Regions from separate parts of the Bacillus paramobilis genome, predicted to be linked through region 1. Evidence: a T-box and tRNA genes for the amino acid it is inferred to sense, from the RefSeq annotation. Region 1 holds a T-box; the other holds one or more tRNA genes.
The links. The T-box of region 1 lies ahead of ileS2 (isoleucine--tRNA ligase). A T-box ahead of a tRNA ligase gene usually reads a tRNA of that ligase, here a tRNA-Ile.
Positions count from the first base shown of each region.

Region 2: it encodes a tRNA-Ile, which carries the amino acid that the T-box ahead of ileS2 (isoleucine--tRNA ligase) is inferred to sense. The anticodon was not compared.

Region 1 is NZ_CP151108.1:1,509,275-1,516,240, forward strand. Features, by position in the region: gene AABL52_RS08000 (YggT family protein) at 1-254, shown strand, start outside; gene AABL52_RS08005 (RNA-binding protein) at 270-1,037, shown strand; gene divIVA (septum site-determining protein DivIVA) at 1,127-1,633, shown strand; T-box leader at 1,685-1,909, shown strand; gene ileS2 (isoleucine--tRNA ligase) at 1,981-4,746, shown strand; gene AABL52_RS08020 (molecular chaperone DnaK) at 4,903-5,232, shown strand; gene lspA (lipoprotein signal peptidase LspA) at 5,357-5,815, shown strand; gene AABL52_RS08030 (RluA family pseudouridine synthase) at 5,820-6,728, shown strand; gene pyrR (bifunctional pyrimidine operon transcriptional regulator/uracil phosphoribosyltransferase) at 6,933-6,966, shown strand, end outside.
Region 2 is NZ_CP151108.1:5,253,563-5,260,528, forward strand. Features, by position in the region: gene AABL52_RS26905 (aminotransferase class I/II-fold pyridoxal phosphate-dependent enzyme) at 1-165, opposite strand, end outside; gene AABL52_RS26910 (sigma factor G inhibitor Gin) at 238-417, opposite strand; rRNA gene rrf (5S ribosomal RNA) at 608-723, opposite strand; rRNA gene AABL52_RS26920 (23S ribosomal RNA) at 773-3,694, opposite strand; tRNA gene AABL52_RS26925 (tRNA-Ala) at 3,775-3,850, opposite strand; tRNA gene AABL52_RS26930 (tRNA-Ile) at 3,861-3,937, opposite strand; rRNA gene AABL52_RS26935 (16S ribosomal RNA) at 4,068-5,619, opposite strand; gene AABL52_RS26940 (pro-sigmaK processing inhibitor BofA family protein) at 5,839-6,108, opposite strand; gene AABL52_RS26945 (YaaL family protein) at 6,324-6,545, opposite strand; gene recR (recombination protein RecR) at 6,560-6,966, opposite strand, start outside.

The DNA of each region.
Region 1 (6,966 bases):
TTTTAAACGTTTTAATTACTGCTATCGAGATTTACTCGTGGGCACTTATTATTTACATTCTCCTATCATGGTTCCCAGGTGCGAAGGAATCGACTTTTGGAGATATTCTTGCGCGTATTTGTGAACCGTATTTAGAACCATTTCGCAGATTTATCCCGCCGCTTGGTATGATTGATATCTCTCCACTCGTTGCGATTTTTACATTAAAGCTTGCTACGAAGGGTTTAGTAAGTATATTCGGCTATTTCTTATAGTAAGAGGTTAAATACATGAGCATCTATGAACATTTCAGACCCGATGAAGAGGTCTTTGTGGATAAGGTGTTAGAGTGGAAGCGAGTAGCGGAGTACCATCAAGTGAAGTTAACAGACTTCCTTGATCCAAGACAACAACAAATTGTCACTATGGTGATAGGTCAAGGGGATGTTTCTGTACAGTTTGATGGTGCAACGCCTCATGCAGAGCGCAAAAGAGCACTCATTTATCCGGACTATCTAGTAGTAAATGAAGAAGAATTTCAAGTAGAAGTATTGGAAATTGACTATCCTTCCAAGTTTTATACGCTAGAACATAGGCAAATATTAGGTACATTTATGTCTCTCGGTTTAACGAGAGAAAAGTGTGGTGATATTTTGCTTCAAGAAGATCGTGCCCAAATTGTAGTCGCAAAAGAAGTTGTATCTTATATTGAGATGAACTTACAAACTATAGGGAAAGCGAAAGTTTCCTTATCGCCAGTGCAAGGAGAAAAAATTCTACAGATGCAAGAAACGTGGGGAGAGAAATCTGGAACGGTTTCTTCACTTCGTTTAGATGTTATGTTAGCTGAAATGTTACATATATCCAGACAAAAAGTACAACCTTTCATAAAAAATGGTTTAGTAAAAGTGAATTGGAAAACAGTGGAGCAAACTTCTTATGAATGTTATCCAGGGGATGTTTTTTCAGTGAGAGGATATGGGCGAAGTAAATTGTTTTCTGTAGAAGGTAGAACAAAGCGCGACAAATGGAGAATTTTGTATGGTATACTAAAATGATTGGTTTTTTAGAAGGAAATCCTCCTATTTTGTCGAAGAAAAGATATAATTGAAAGAGGAAATTTAGATAATTACTTGGAGGTGGCGTTGTGCCGTTAACACCATTAGATATTCATAACAAAGAATTTGGTCGCGGATTCCGTGGCTATGATGAAGATCAAGTAAATGAGTTTCTTGATCAAATTATCAAAGATTATGAATTAGTCATTCGTGAGAAAAAAGCTTTAGAAGAAAAAGTCGCGCAATTAGAAGGAAAGTTAGATCATTTCTCTAATATTGAAGATACGTTAAACAAATCGATCGTTGTTGCACAAGAAGCAGCGGAAGAAGTAAAACGTAATGCGCAAAAAGAAGCAAAATTAATCGTACGTGAAGCTGAAAAGAATGCAGACCGTATTATTAACGAAGCGTTAGTAAAATCAAGAAAAGTTGCTTTTGATATTGAAGAGCTAAAGAAACAAGCGAAAGTATTCCGCACTCGTTTCCGTATGTTACTAGAAACACAGCTTGAAATGTTAAACAACGATGATTGGGATAAACTAATTGAGTTAGAAGACGAAGTAGATGAACTGTTGAAAAAAGAAGAAACAGTGTAAGCTTGACGTTTTTCTCATTATTACATATAATTTTAAACAACATATTTATTAAGAAAAACGAAGATAGGGATAAGTACCTTTTTCATACCTTATATAGCGAACTGAGGATGGTGTAAGCTCAGGATAAGGAGATAATGGGAATATCACCCTGGAGTTCCGCGCTGAACAAATAGAGTAAGCGTAGGCGTATATTCGCGTTAAGAATATAAAGAGGATTGTATACCTATGTATAGGATCTACTAGGGTGGTACCGCGGGAGACTTTCTCGTCCCTTTTTGGGATGAGAAGGTCTCTTTTTTATTCCGTTTTTTAAGTGTTTCTTTTATACATGTAAGGAGGAATTGAGCATGGAGTACAAAAATACATTACTAATGCCAAAAACAGAGTTCCCAATGCGTGGGAATTTACCAAAACGTGAGCCTGCAATGCAAGAACAGTGGGCTGAAATGAATATTTATGAAAAGGTACAAGAACATACGAAAGGTCGTCCTTTATTTGTATTGCATGATGGACCTCCATATGCGAATGGTGACATTCATATGGGACATGCGTTAAATAAAGTGTTAAAAGACTTTATTGTTCGTTATAAATCAATGACTGGTTACTGTGCACCATATGTACCAGGTTGGGATACACACGGTTTACCAATTGAGCAAGCTTTAACAAATAAAGGTGTAAAGCGTAAAGAAATGACAGTTGCGGAGTTCCGTAAGTTATGTGCAGAGTATGCATATGAGCAAGTAGAACGTCAACGTGAACAATTTAAGCGTTTAGGTGTACGTGCTGATTGGGATAACCCATACATTACTTTAGAGCCAGCTTATGAAGCGCAACAAATTAAAGTGTTTGGTGATATGGCGAAAAAAGGTTATATCTATAAAGGGCAAAAACCAGTTTACTGGTCTCCAACGAGTGAATCAGCTTTAGCAGAAGCTGAAATTGAATATCAAGATAAAAAATCAGCATCTATTTACGTAGCATTCCCTGTAAAAGACGGAAAGAACGTATTAGAAGGTGATGAGAAATTCATTATCTGGACAACAACACCTTGGACGTTACCTGCAAACTTAGGTATTTCTGTTCACCCAGAACTTGAATACGCTATTGTAAAAGTAAATAATGAGAAATATATTATTGCTTCTGAACTATTTGAGACAGTTGCAAAAACGTTAGAGTGGGAAAATACTGAAGTTGTGAAAACGGTAAAAGGTAGCGAACTTGAGTATACAGTTGCAAAACATCCATTCTACGATCGTGATTCATTAGTTATGCTAGGAGATCACGTAACAACAGATGCAGGTACAGGTTGTGTTCATACAGCACCAGGACACGGGGAAGATGACTTCGTTGTTGGTAAAAAGTATGGATTAGAAGTACTTTGTCCAGTTGATGATAAAGGTGTATTAACAAATGAAGCACCTGGATTTGAAGGTTTATTCTATGATAAAGCTAACAAGCCAATTACAGAGAAATTAGAAGAAGTAGGCGCGTTACTGAAACTAACATTCATTACGCATTCATACCCACATGATTGGAGAACGAAAAAACCAATTATTTTCCGTGCGACAGCACAGTGGTTTGCATCTATTGAAGCGTTCCGTAAAGAATTATTAGAAGCTGTTGCGGAAACAAAATGGGTACCGGCATGGGGAGAAACTCGTCTTCATAATATGGTTCGTGACCGTGGTGACTGGTGTATTTCTCGTCAGCGTGCATGGGGTGTGCCAATCCCTGTATTCTATGCAGAAAATGGCGATCCAATTATTACAGATGAAACAATTAACCATGTAGCAGATTTATTCCGTGAGCACGGTTCTAACGTATGGTTCGAGCGTGAAGCGAAAGATCTATTACCAGAAGGATTTACACATACAGGTAGCCCGAATGGTGAATTCCGTAAAGAAACAGACATCATGGATGTATGGTTTGATTCAGGTTCTTCTCACCAAGCGGTATTAGAAGAGCGCGATGACTTACAACGTCCAGCTGATTTATATTTAGAAGGATCTGACCAGTATCGTGGTTGGTTTAACTCTTCATTATCAACAGCAGTTGCTGTAACAGGTAAAGCTCCATATAAAGGCGTACTAAGCCATGGTTTCGTATTAGATGGTGAAGGACGTAAAATGAGTAAGTCGATTGGAAACATCGTCGTACCGAAGAAAATTATGGATCAATTAGGCGGAGACATTTTACGCTTATGGGTATCTTCTGTTGACTATCAATCTGATGTACGTATTTCAGATGATATTTTAAAACAAGTAGCAGAAGTGTATCGTAAAATCCGTAACACATTCCGTTTCTTATTAGGAAACTTAGATGACTTTAAGCCAAGTGAAAATACAGTAGCTGTAGCTGAACTTCGTGAAGTAGATCGTTACATGCTAGTGAAATTAAATGACTTAATTACAAAAGTAAAAGAAGCATATGAAACATACGACTTCGCTGCTGTATATCATGCAATTCATAACTTCTGTACAATTGATTTAAGTTCATTCTACTTAGACTTTGCAAAAGACATTTTATACATTGAAGGTGCAAACCATGAAGATCGTCGTGCAATTCAAACTGTATTATATGATGTTCTTGTTGCGTTGACGAAACTTGTAACACCAATCTTACCGCATACGGCCGATGAAGTATGGCCATATGTTCCAGGTGTAACAGAAGAAAGTGTACAATTAACTGATATGCCAGAAGCTGTACAATTAGATGGTGCGGAAGAATTAAAAACAAAATGGGATGCATTTATGACATTACGTGATGACGTATTAAAAGCGTTAGAAGTAGCTCGTAATGAAAAAGTAATCGGTAAGTCATTAAATGCAAGCATTACGTTATATCCAACTGCAGAAATGAAAGCTATGTTAGAGTCTATTAGCGAAGACTTAAAGCAATTATTCATCGTCTCTGAGTATAAACTTGGTGGCATGATGGAAGAAGCACCAGCAGATGCGCCGAAGTATGAGCATACAGCGGTTGTTGTTGCTCAAGCAACTGGTGAAACATGTGAACGTTGTTGGGTAGTTTCAGAAACAATTGGTAAAGATGCTGAACATGAAACATTATGTGAGCGTTGTGCAACAGTTGTTAAAGAAAACTATGTAAAGTAATAAAAAACTGACTGTGCCTAAGTGCAGTCAGTTTTTTTATTGAAGATATATTGAAATGACTTTCACTCTCTTTCCTATGAAGGAAAAATGTGTGTGAGGTAAGCATAGAAATTTCGGACACACTAATCGTACATTGCAGCTGGGAGGAATGTACACGTGAATGAAATGTATATGGAAATCAAAGAAGAATTGCAATTGATGCGAAAAGAGTTACAAGAGAGGCTAGCTAAAGAGGTCATGCACAAATATGATACAGAGTTTAGCGAAGAGCTTGGATATGAAATTAAGGAAGAGATAAAGAAAAAACTCCTATTACATGATATAAAAGAGGACTTAAAAGATGTAGAACGCGCATTATTTAAAATGGAAATAGATATGTATGGTATTTGTGAAGAGACAGGGAGAGTAATTTCGGTAAAACAAATGAAGACGATGCCGACTGCCCGTACCATTCATGAATTTTTCTATGAAAAAGTAAATGTATGAATGCGCACAACGATATTATATTACCTTTTTTTAATTTATTTTATTCTTCTATAAAGGTTCATTGTGAAAAGGTTGCAGCTATGCTAAAATTTTGAGGTACACTGTCTTTGTGGGGGAAATGAAAATGATATATTATGTAATAGCGTTATTTGTCATTGCCATCGATCAAATATCGAAATGGCTAATTGTAAAGAACATGGAATTGGGTACGAGCATTCCGATTATCGATAATGTATTATACATAACATCACATCGAAATAGAGGAGCTGCCTGGGGGATTTTAGAAAACAAAATGTGGTTTTTCTACATTATTACAGTCGTTTTTGTAGCATTTATCGTAATTTATATGAAAAAATATGCGAAAACAGACAAACTTCTAGGAATTTCATTAGGTCTAATATTAGGCGGAGCAATTGGTAATTTCATTGATCGTGTATTTAGACAAGAAGTAGTGGATTTCATTCACGTGTATATTTTCTCGTACAACTATCCAGTATTCAATATAGCTGATTCAGCATTATGTATTGGTGTTGTATTAATTATTATTCAAACATTATTAGAAGGCAAGAAAACGAAGGAGTAATTGAATGAGTGAAGTAGTACAAGTAACAGTTGCAGAAGAACAAAAAAGCGAGCGAATTGATAAATTCGTTGCAGAAATAAACAGTGAATGGTCACGTTCACAAGTACAACAATGGATTAAAGAGAATGTTGTTACAGTTAATGGAAAATCGGTAAAAGTGAATTATAAAGTGAAAGAAAACGATGAAATTACAGTAACGATTCCTGATCCAGAAGAGTTAGATATTCAAGCAGAAGATATGAACTTAGAAATTTATTATGAAGATGCAGATGTACTCGTTGTTAATAAGCCGCGTGGTATGGTTGTACATCCAGCACCAGGTCATACAAGTGGTACGCTTGTGAACGGTCTTATGCACCACTGTACAGACTTATCAGGCATTAACGGTGTAATGCGTCCAGGTATCGTGCATCGTATTGATAAAGATACATCAGGCCTATTAATGGTTGCTAAAAATGATATGGCACACGAATCACTTGTAAATCAACTTGTAGCAAAAACAGTAACAAGACGTTACAAAGCGATTGTACACGGTGTTATTCCGCATGATAAGGGAACAATTGATGCTCCGATTGCTCGTGATAAGAAAGAGCGCCAAAGTATGACGGTTGATGAAAATGGTAAGCATGCTGTTACGCATTTCCAAGTGATAGAGCGATTCAAAGATTTCACACTTGTAGAATGTCGCTTAGAAACAGGCCGTACACACCAAATTCGTGTTCATATGAAATATATTGGCTATCCACTTGCAGGAGATCCAAAGTATGGACCCAAAAAAACATTAGACATGAATGGGCAAGCACTTCACGCAGGTATTTTAGGATTCGACCATCCTCGCACGGGTGAGTATATTCAGTTTGAGGCACCGATTCCAGAAGTGTTTGAAGATGCATTAAATATTTTACGAAAATAGTATTGACAAATCATAAGAAAACTGAGATACTGACAACAGTTAAATAATGATCCTTTAACACAGCCCCGTGAGGTTGAGAAGGTAACGGTTTGAAATACATAGGGTATGCTGTACCCTTTTTTCAAAAGTCCTCTCGCACACGCTGAGAGGACTTTTTTTATACCATTACTCTCACGCAAGAAAAAAAGCTTGGAGGTGTAGAGCATGCAAGAGAAAGCAGTCGTTTTAGATGACCAAA
Region 2 (6,966 bases), 1.5 Mb from region 1:
CCCTGACAACTCAGTTACATCGATAGATAGTATATCTTTAAACTCCTCTACTGCCTCCTGAGGGAAGTTTAAACCATTTTTATGACCTGGAACATGAAAGGACAACGGCCCTCTTTCTTTAAACTCTATTAATGCCTCATATAAAGGTATGCGATTTTGATTCATCTATATCTCTTCCTTATTATTTCATTCTTTCTCTATTATACAGAACAAAAAAAATAATAGGCATATGCCTATTTAAAAATATGATACTTCTAATTTCCGAAGCTGTTTTAAATAATATATATACTTCGGATCATCTGTCTCCGTATTCACCATATCTTTTTCACATTCATAACATATTAAATTATTATAAACATATATTCCTTCTTTTCTTTCTGTCTCACAAACAATACAAACTTCATTTTTTGATTTCATATCCTTTCCTCCCTATTTAAAATGGACATATTTTATACTCCTATTCCTTAACAATTTACAGAAAAATATACATCAATCTCTTATATAATATGATTAATCCTTGGGCAACGTGTTTGTATTATCATTACTTCTTTTTACGTACTGTTTGAAAACACAAAAAACACAAGTCAAAAGACTTGTGTTTTTAATTGCTTGGCGACGTCCTACTCTCACAGGGACAAGGTCCCAACTACCATCGGCGCTAGAGAGCTTAACTTCCGTGTTCGGTATGGGAACGGGTGTGACCTCTCTGCCATCATCACCAAACTATGAAGGCATATTCCTTCAAAACTAGATAACATTTGCTACATATTATATGGTTAAGTCCTCGATCTATTAGTATTCGTCAGCTCCACATGTCACCATGCTTCCACCTCGAACCTATCAACCTGATCATCTTTCAGGGATCTTACTAGCTTACGCTATGGGAAATCTCATCTTGAGGGGGGCTTCATGCTTAGATGCTTTCAGCACTTATCCCTTCCGCACATAGCTACCCAGCTATGCCCTTGGCAGAACAACTGGTACACCAGCGGTGCGTCCATCCCGGTCCTCTCGTACTAAGGACAGCTCCTCTCAAATTTCCTACGCCCACGACGGATAGGGACCGAACTGTCTCACGACGTTCTGAACCCAGCTCGCGTACCGCTTTAATGGGCGAACAGCCCAACCCTTGGGACCGACTACAGCCCCAGGATGCGATGAGCCGACATCGAGGTGCCAAACCTCCCCGTCGATGTGGACTCTTGGGGGAGATAAGCCTGTTATCCCCGGGGTAGCTTTTATCCGTTGAGCGATGGCCCTTCCATGCGGAACCACCGGATCACTAAGCCCGACTTTCGTCCCTGCTCGACTTGTAGGTCTCGCAGTCAAGCTCCCTTATGCCTTTGCACTCTACGAATGATTTCCAACCATTCTGAGGGAACCTTTGGGCGCCTCCGTTACACTTTAGGAGGCGACCGCCCCAGTCAAACTGCCCACCTGACACTGTCTCCCGGGTCGATAAGACCCGTAGGTTAGAATTTCAATACAGTCAGGGCGGTATCCCACCAGCGCCTCCACCGAAGCTAGCGCTCCGGTTTCAATGGCTCCCGCCTATCCTGTACAAACTGTACCAAAATTCAATATCAGGCTACAGTAAAGCTCCACGGGGTCTTTCCGTCCTGTCGCGGGTAACCTGCATCTTCACAGGTACTATAATTTCACCGAGTCTCTGGTTGAGACAGTGCCCAAATCGTTACACCTTTCGTGCGGGTCGGAACTTACCCGACAAGGAATTTCGCTACCTTAGGACCGTTATAGTTACGGCCGCCGTTTACTGGGGCTTCAGTTCAGAGCTTCGCTTACGCTAACCCCTCTCCTTAACCTTCCAGCACCGGGCAGGTGTCACCCCCTATACTTCGCCTTACGGCTTCGCAGAGAGCTGTGTTTTTGCTAAACAGTCGCTTGGGCCTATTCACTGCGGCTTTCCGTTAAGAAAGCACCCCTTCTCCCGAAGTTACGGGGTCATTTTGCCGAGTTCCTTAACCAGAGTTCTCTCGCACACCTTAGGATTCTCTCCTCGCCTACCTGTGTCGGTTTGCGGTACAGGCACCTTTTATCTCGCTAGAAGCTTTTCTTGGCAGCGGGGAATCAAAGACTTCGCTCCATAAGGAGCTTCCCCATCACAGCTCAGCCTTCACGATAAGCGGATTTGCCTACTTATCAGCCTAACTGCTTGGACGTGCACAACCAATCGCACGCTTCTTCTATCCTTCTGCGTCCCTCCATTGCTCAAACGATAAAGAGGTGGTACAGGAATATCAACCTGTTGTCCATCGCCTACGCCTGTCGGCCTCGGCTTAGGTCCTGACTAACCCTGAGCGGACGAGCCTTCCTCAGGAAACCTTAGGCATTCGGTGGACGGGATTCTCACCCGTCTTTCGCTACTCATACCGGCATTCTCACTTCTAAGCGCTCCACCAGTCCTTCCGGTCTGACTTCACTGCACTTAGAACGCTCCCCTACCACTGATACCATTGGTATCAATTCGCAGCTTCGGTGGTGTATTTAGCCCCGGTACATTTTCGGCGCAGAGTCACTCGACTAGTGAGCTATTACGCACTCTTTAAATGGTGGCTGCTTCTAAGCCAACATCCTAGTTGTCTAAGCAACTCCACATCCTTTTCCACTTAATACACACTTTGGGACCTTAGCTGGCGATCTGGGCTGTTTCCCTCTTGACTACGGATCTTATCACTCGCAGTCTGACTCCTAAGGATAAGTCATTGGCATTCGGAGTTTGACTGAATTCGGTAATCCGATGAGGACCCCTAGTTCAATCAGTGCTCTACCTCCAAGACTCTTACACTTAAGGCTAGCCCTAAAGCTATTTCGGGGAGAACCAGCTATCTCCAGGTTCGATTGGAATTTCTCCGCTACCCACACCTCATCCCCGCACTTTTCAACGTGCGTGGGTTCGGGCCTCCATTCAGTGTTACCTGAACTTCACCCTGGACATGGGTAGATCACCTGGTTTCGGGTCTACGACCACGTACTAAACGCCCTATTCAGACTCGCTTTCGCTGCGGCTCCGCCTCTTCAGCTTAACCTCGCACGGGATCGTAACTCGCCGGTTCATTCTACAAAAGGCACGCCATCACCCATTAACGGGCTCTGACTATTTGTAGGCACACGGTTTCAGGATCTCTTTCACTCCCCTTCCGGGGTGCTTTTCACCTTTCCCTCACGGTACTGGTTCACTATCGATCACTAGGGAGTATTTAGCCTTGGGAGATGGTCCTCCCAGATTCCGACGGAATTTCACGTGTTCCGCCGTACTCAGGATACATTCAAGAGAGAACGAAGTTTCGACTACGGGGTTGTTACCCTCTACGACGGACCTTTCCAGGTCGCTTCGTCTACCTCGTTCCTTTGTAACTCCGTATAGAATGTCCTACAACCCCAAGAGGCAAGCCTCTTGGTTTGGGCTATGTTCCGTTTCGCTCGCCGCTACTCAGGAAATCGCATTTGCTTTCTCTTCCTCCAGGTACTTAGATGTTTCAGTTCCCTGGGTCTGTCTTCCTTACCCTATGTATTCAGGTAAGGATACCATACCATTACGTATGGTGGGTTTCCCCATTCGGAAATCTTCGGATCAAAGCTTACTTACAGCTCCCCGAAGCATATCGGCGTTAGTCCCGTCCTTCATCGACTCCTAGTGTCAAGGCATCCACCGTGCGCCCTTTCTAACTTAACCAAACTAAAAATTAAAAAATATGAGCTACACTGTTATCTAGTTTTCAAAGAACATACCATTTGCTATTTAAAATAGCTTTTTGGTGGAGCCTAGCGGGATCGAACCGCTGACCTCCTGCGTGCAAGGCAGGCGCTCTCCCAGCTGAGCTAAGGCCCCAAAAGTTGTATGGTGGGCCTAAATGGACTCGAACCATCGACCTCACGCTTATCAGGCGTGCGCTCTAACCAGCTGAGCTATAGGCCCATACAAATTGCAGGATTTATTTATATCATATCCTCATTTAAGAGTCAATACTTAATTGAACTCTCAAAACTAAACGAAAACGAAACACGGAAACTTATATTGATGAACAGTGTTCATCAATTCTCCATAGAAAGGAGGTGATCCAGCCGCACCTTCCGATACGGCTACCTTGTTACGACTTCACCCCAATCATCTGTCCCACCTTAGGCGGCTGGCTCCAAAAAGGTTACCCCACCGACTTCGGGTGTTACAAACTCTCGTGGTGTGACGGGCGGTGTGTACAAGGCCCGGGAACGTATTCACCGCGGCATGCTGATCCGCGATTACTAGCGATTCCAGCTTCATGTAGGCGAGTTGCAGCCTACAATCCGAACTGAGAACGGTTTTATGAGATTAGCTCCACCTCGCGGTCTTGCAGCTCTTTGTACCGTCCATTGTAGCACGTGTGTAGCCCAGGTCATAAGGGGCATGATGATTTGACGTCATCCCCACCTTCCTCCGGTTTGTCACCGGCAGTCACCTTAGAGTGCCCAACTTAATGATGGCAACTAAGATCAAGGGTTGCGCTCGTTGCGGGACTTAACCCAACATCTCACGACACGAGCTGACGACAACCATGCACCACCTGTCACTCTGCTCCCGAAGGAGAAGCCCTATCTCTAGGGTTTTCAGAGGATGTCAAGACCTGGTAAGGTTCTTCGCGTTGCTTCGAATTAAACCACATGCTCCACCGCTTGTGCGGGCCCCCGTCAATTCCTTTGAGTTTCAGCCTTGCGGCCGTACTCCCCAGGCGGAGTGCTTAATGCGTTAACTTCAGCACTAAAGGGCGGAAACCCTCTAACACTTAGCACTCATCGTTTACGGCGTGGACTACCAGGGTATCTAATCCTGTTTGCTCCCCACGCTTTCGCGCCTCAGTGTCAGTTACAGACCAGAAAGTCGCCTTCGCCACTGGTGTTCCTCCATATCTCTACGCATTTCACCGCTACACATGGAATTCCACTTTCCTCTTCTGCACTCAAGTCTCCCAGTTTCCAATGACCCTCCACGGTTGAGCCGTGGGCTTTCACATCAGACTTAAGAAACCACCTGCGCGCGCTTTACGCCCAATAATTCCGGATAACGCTTGCCACCTACGTATTACCGCGGCTGCTGGCACGTAGTTAGCCGTGGCTTTCTGGTTAGGTACCGTCAAGGTGCCAGCTTATTCAACTAGCACTTGTTCTTCCCTAACAACAGAGTTTTACGACCCGAAAGCCTTCATCACTCACGCGGCGTTGCTCCGTCAGACTTTCGTCCATTGCGGAAGATTCCCTACTGCTGCCTCCCGTAGGAGTCTGGGCCGTGTCTCAGTCCCAGTGTGGCCGATCACCCTCTCAGGTCGGCTACGCATCGTTGCCTTGGTGAGCCGTTACCTCACCAACTAGCTAATGCGACGCGGGTCCATCCATAAGTGACAGCCGAAGCCGCCTTTCAATTTCGAACCATGCAGTTCAAAATGTTATCCGGTATTAGCCCCGGTTTCCCGGAGTTATCCCAGTCTTATGGGCAGGTTACCCACGTGTTACTCACCCGTCCGCCGCTAACTTCTTGAGAGCAAGCTCTCAATCCATTCGCTCGACTTGCATGTATTAGGCACGCCGCCAGCGTTCATCCTGAGCCAGGATCAAACTCTCCAATAAAGTTAGTTTGTCTAGCATCTAAAAATAAAAATTGACGTTTCACGTTGTTTGTTTCGTTTAGTTTTCAAAGTTCAACATCGCGTTTCAGCGACTTTTATAATTTAACATTTTGCGTTAAATCTGTCAACAACTTTTTTCTTTCGTTCCTGACGACGCTTATTAATTTATCATATTAATCATTTGTTCGTCAACACTTTTTAAAAAAATGCCAAAATAATTTTATCTTGGCATGATATAAAGCTTAATAACCACTAATGCAGCAACACCGGGTAGACCTAATAAACTTGTGATTGCTGCTGTACCCAAGTTAATTGGAATATGAAAATCAAAATATGTTCCTATAACATTTACGATAAAGAGTAATGCTATTCCCAAAGTAACATGAAAAAGCGCTTTTCCTATAAAACGTAATGGCTTTGAAGAAACACCAAAAACAAGAAAAATAAAAACTAGAGTAAGAATACAAACAATAACAATTGTAGAATTCATTTTCTCCCTCCTTATGAATGACCTATACACACTCATTTGTATGGGACAAGACGATAAAAAAGAACATGTATCATATAACTCCAGTCGTTTTATCTCGTTCACCTTTATTCGACAACACTTCCTTCATAAAAACCACTATTCGTTCTTTCCAAACGAAATAACCACTAAATGTTTAACGAATAAAATAAAAGGTTCTGCTTTTTCAGCAGAACCTTTTACCATTGTTCCATTTTTACAGGGCGACGTTTTGCTTCTTTTAACAAGAAGAAATATTTTGCCTCTGCTATTTTCAAAGAACAAATCACATCTTGAGATGGTTCCACACTTTGTTCAACCATTCTCTTCTGACGTAACCATTCATTCTTCACCTTTTCTAATAGTACAATTAGTTTATCATCATACTCTTTGCGCAATTTACCCTTTTTTTGAAAGAACATTTTTGTTTCTCCTCTTATACTTCTCTACGACCTTCTAACGCTTTCGACAGTGTCACTTCATCTGCATATTCTAAATCTCCACCCACTGGCAGACCATGTGCAATACGAGTTACTTTAATACCTGTCGGCTTTAAGAGGCGGGATATATACATCGCTGTAGCTTCCCCTTCAATATTAGGGTTTGTTGCCAATATCACTTCTTGTACCGTTTCATCATGCAGTCGCTTTAAAAGTTGTGGGATATTAATGTCTTCTGGTCCAATTCCCTCCATTGGAGAAATCGCACCACGTAACACATGATATACACCTTGATACTCTTTCATCTTTTCCATTGCGATTACATCTTTCGGTTCCTGCACAACACAAACAACCGATTGATCTCGATGTGAATCATTACAAATATAACAAGGATCGCGGTCAG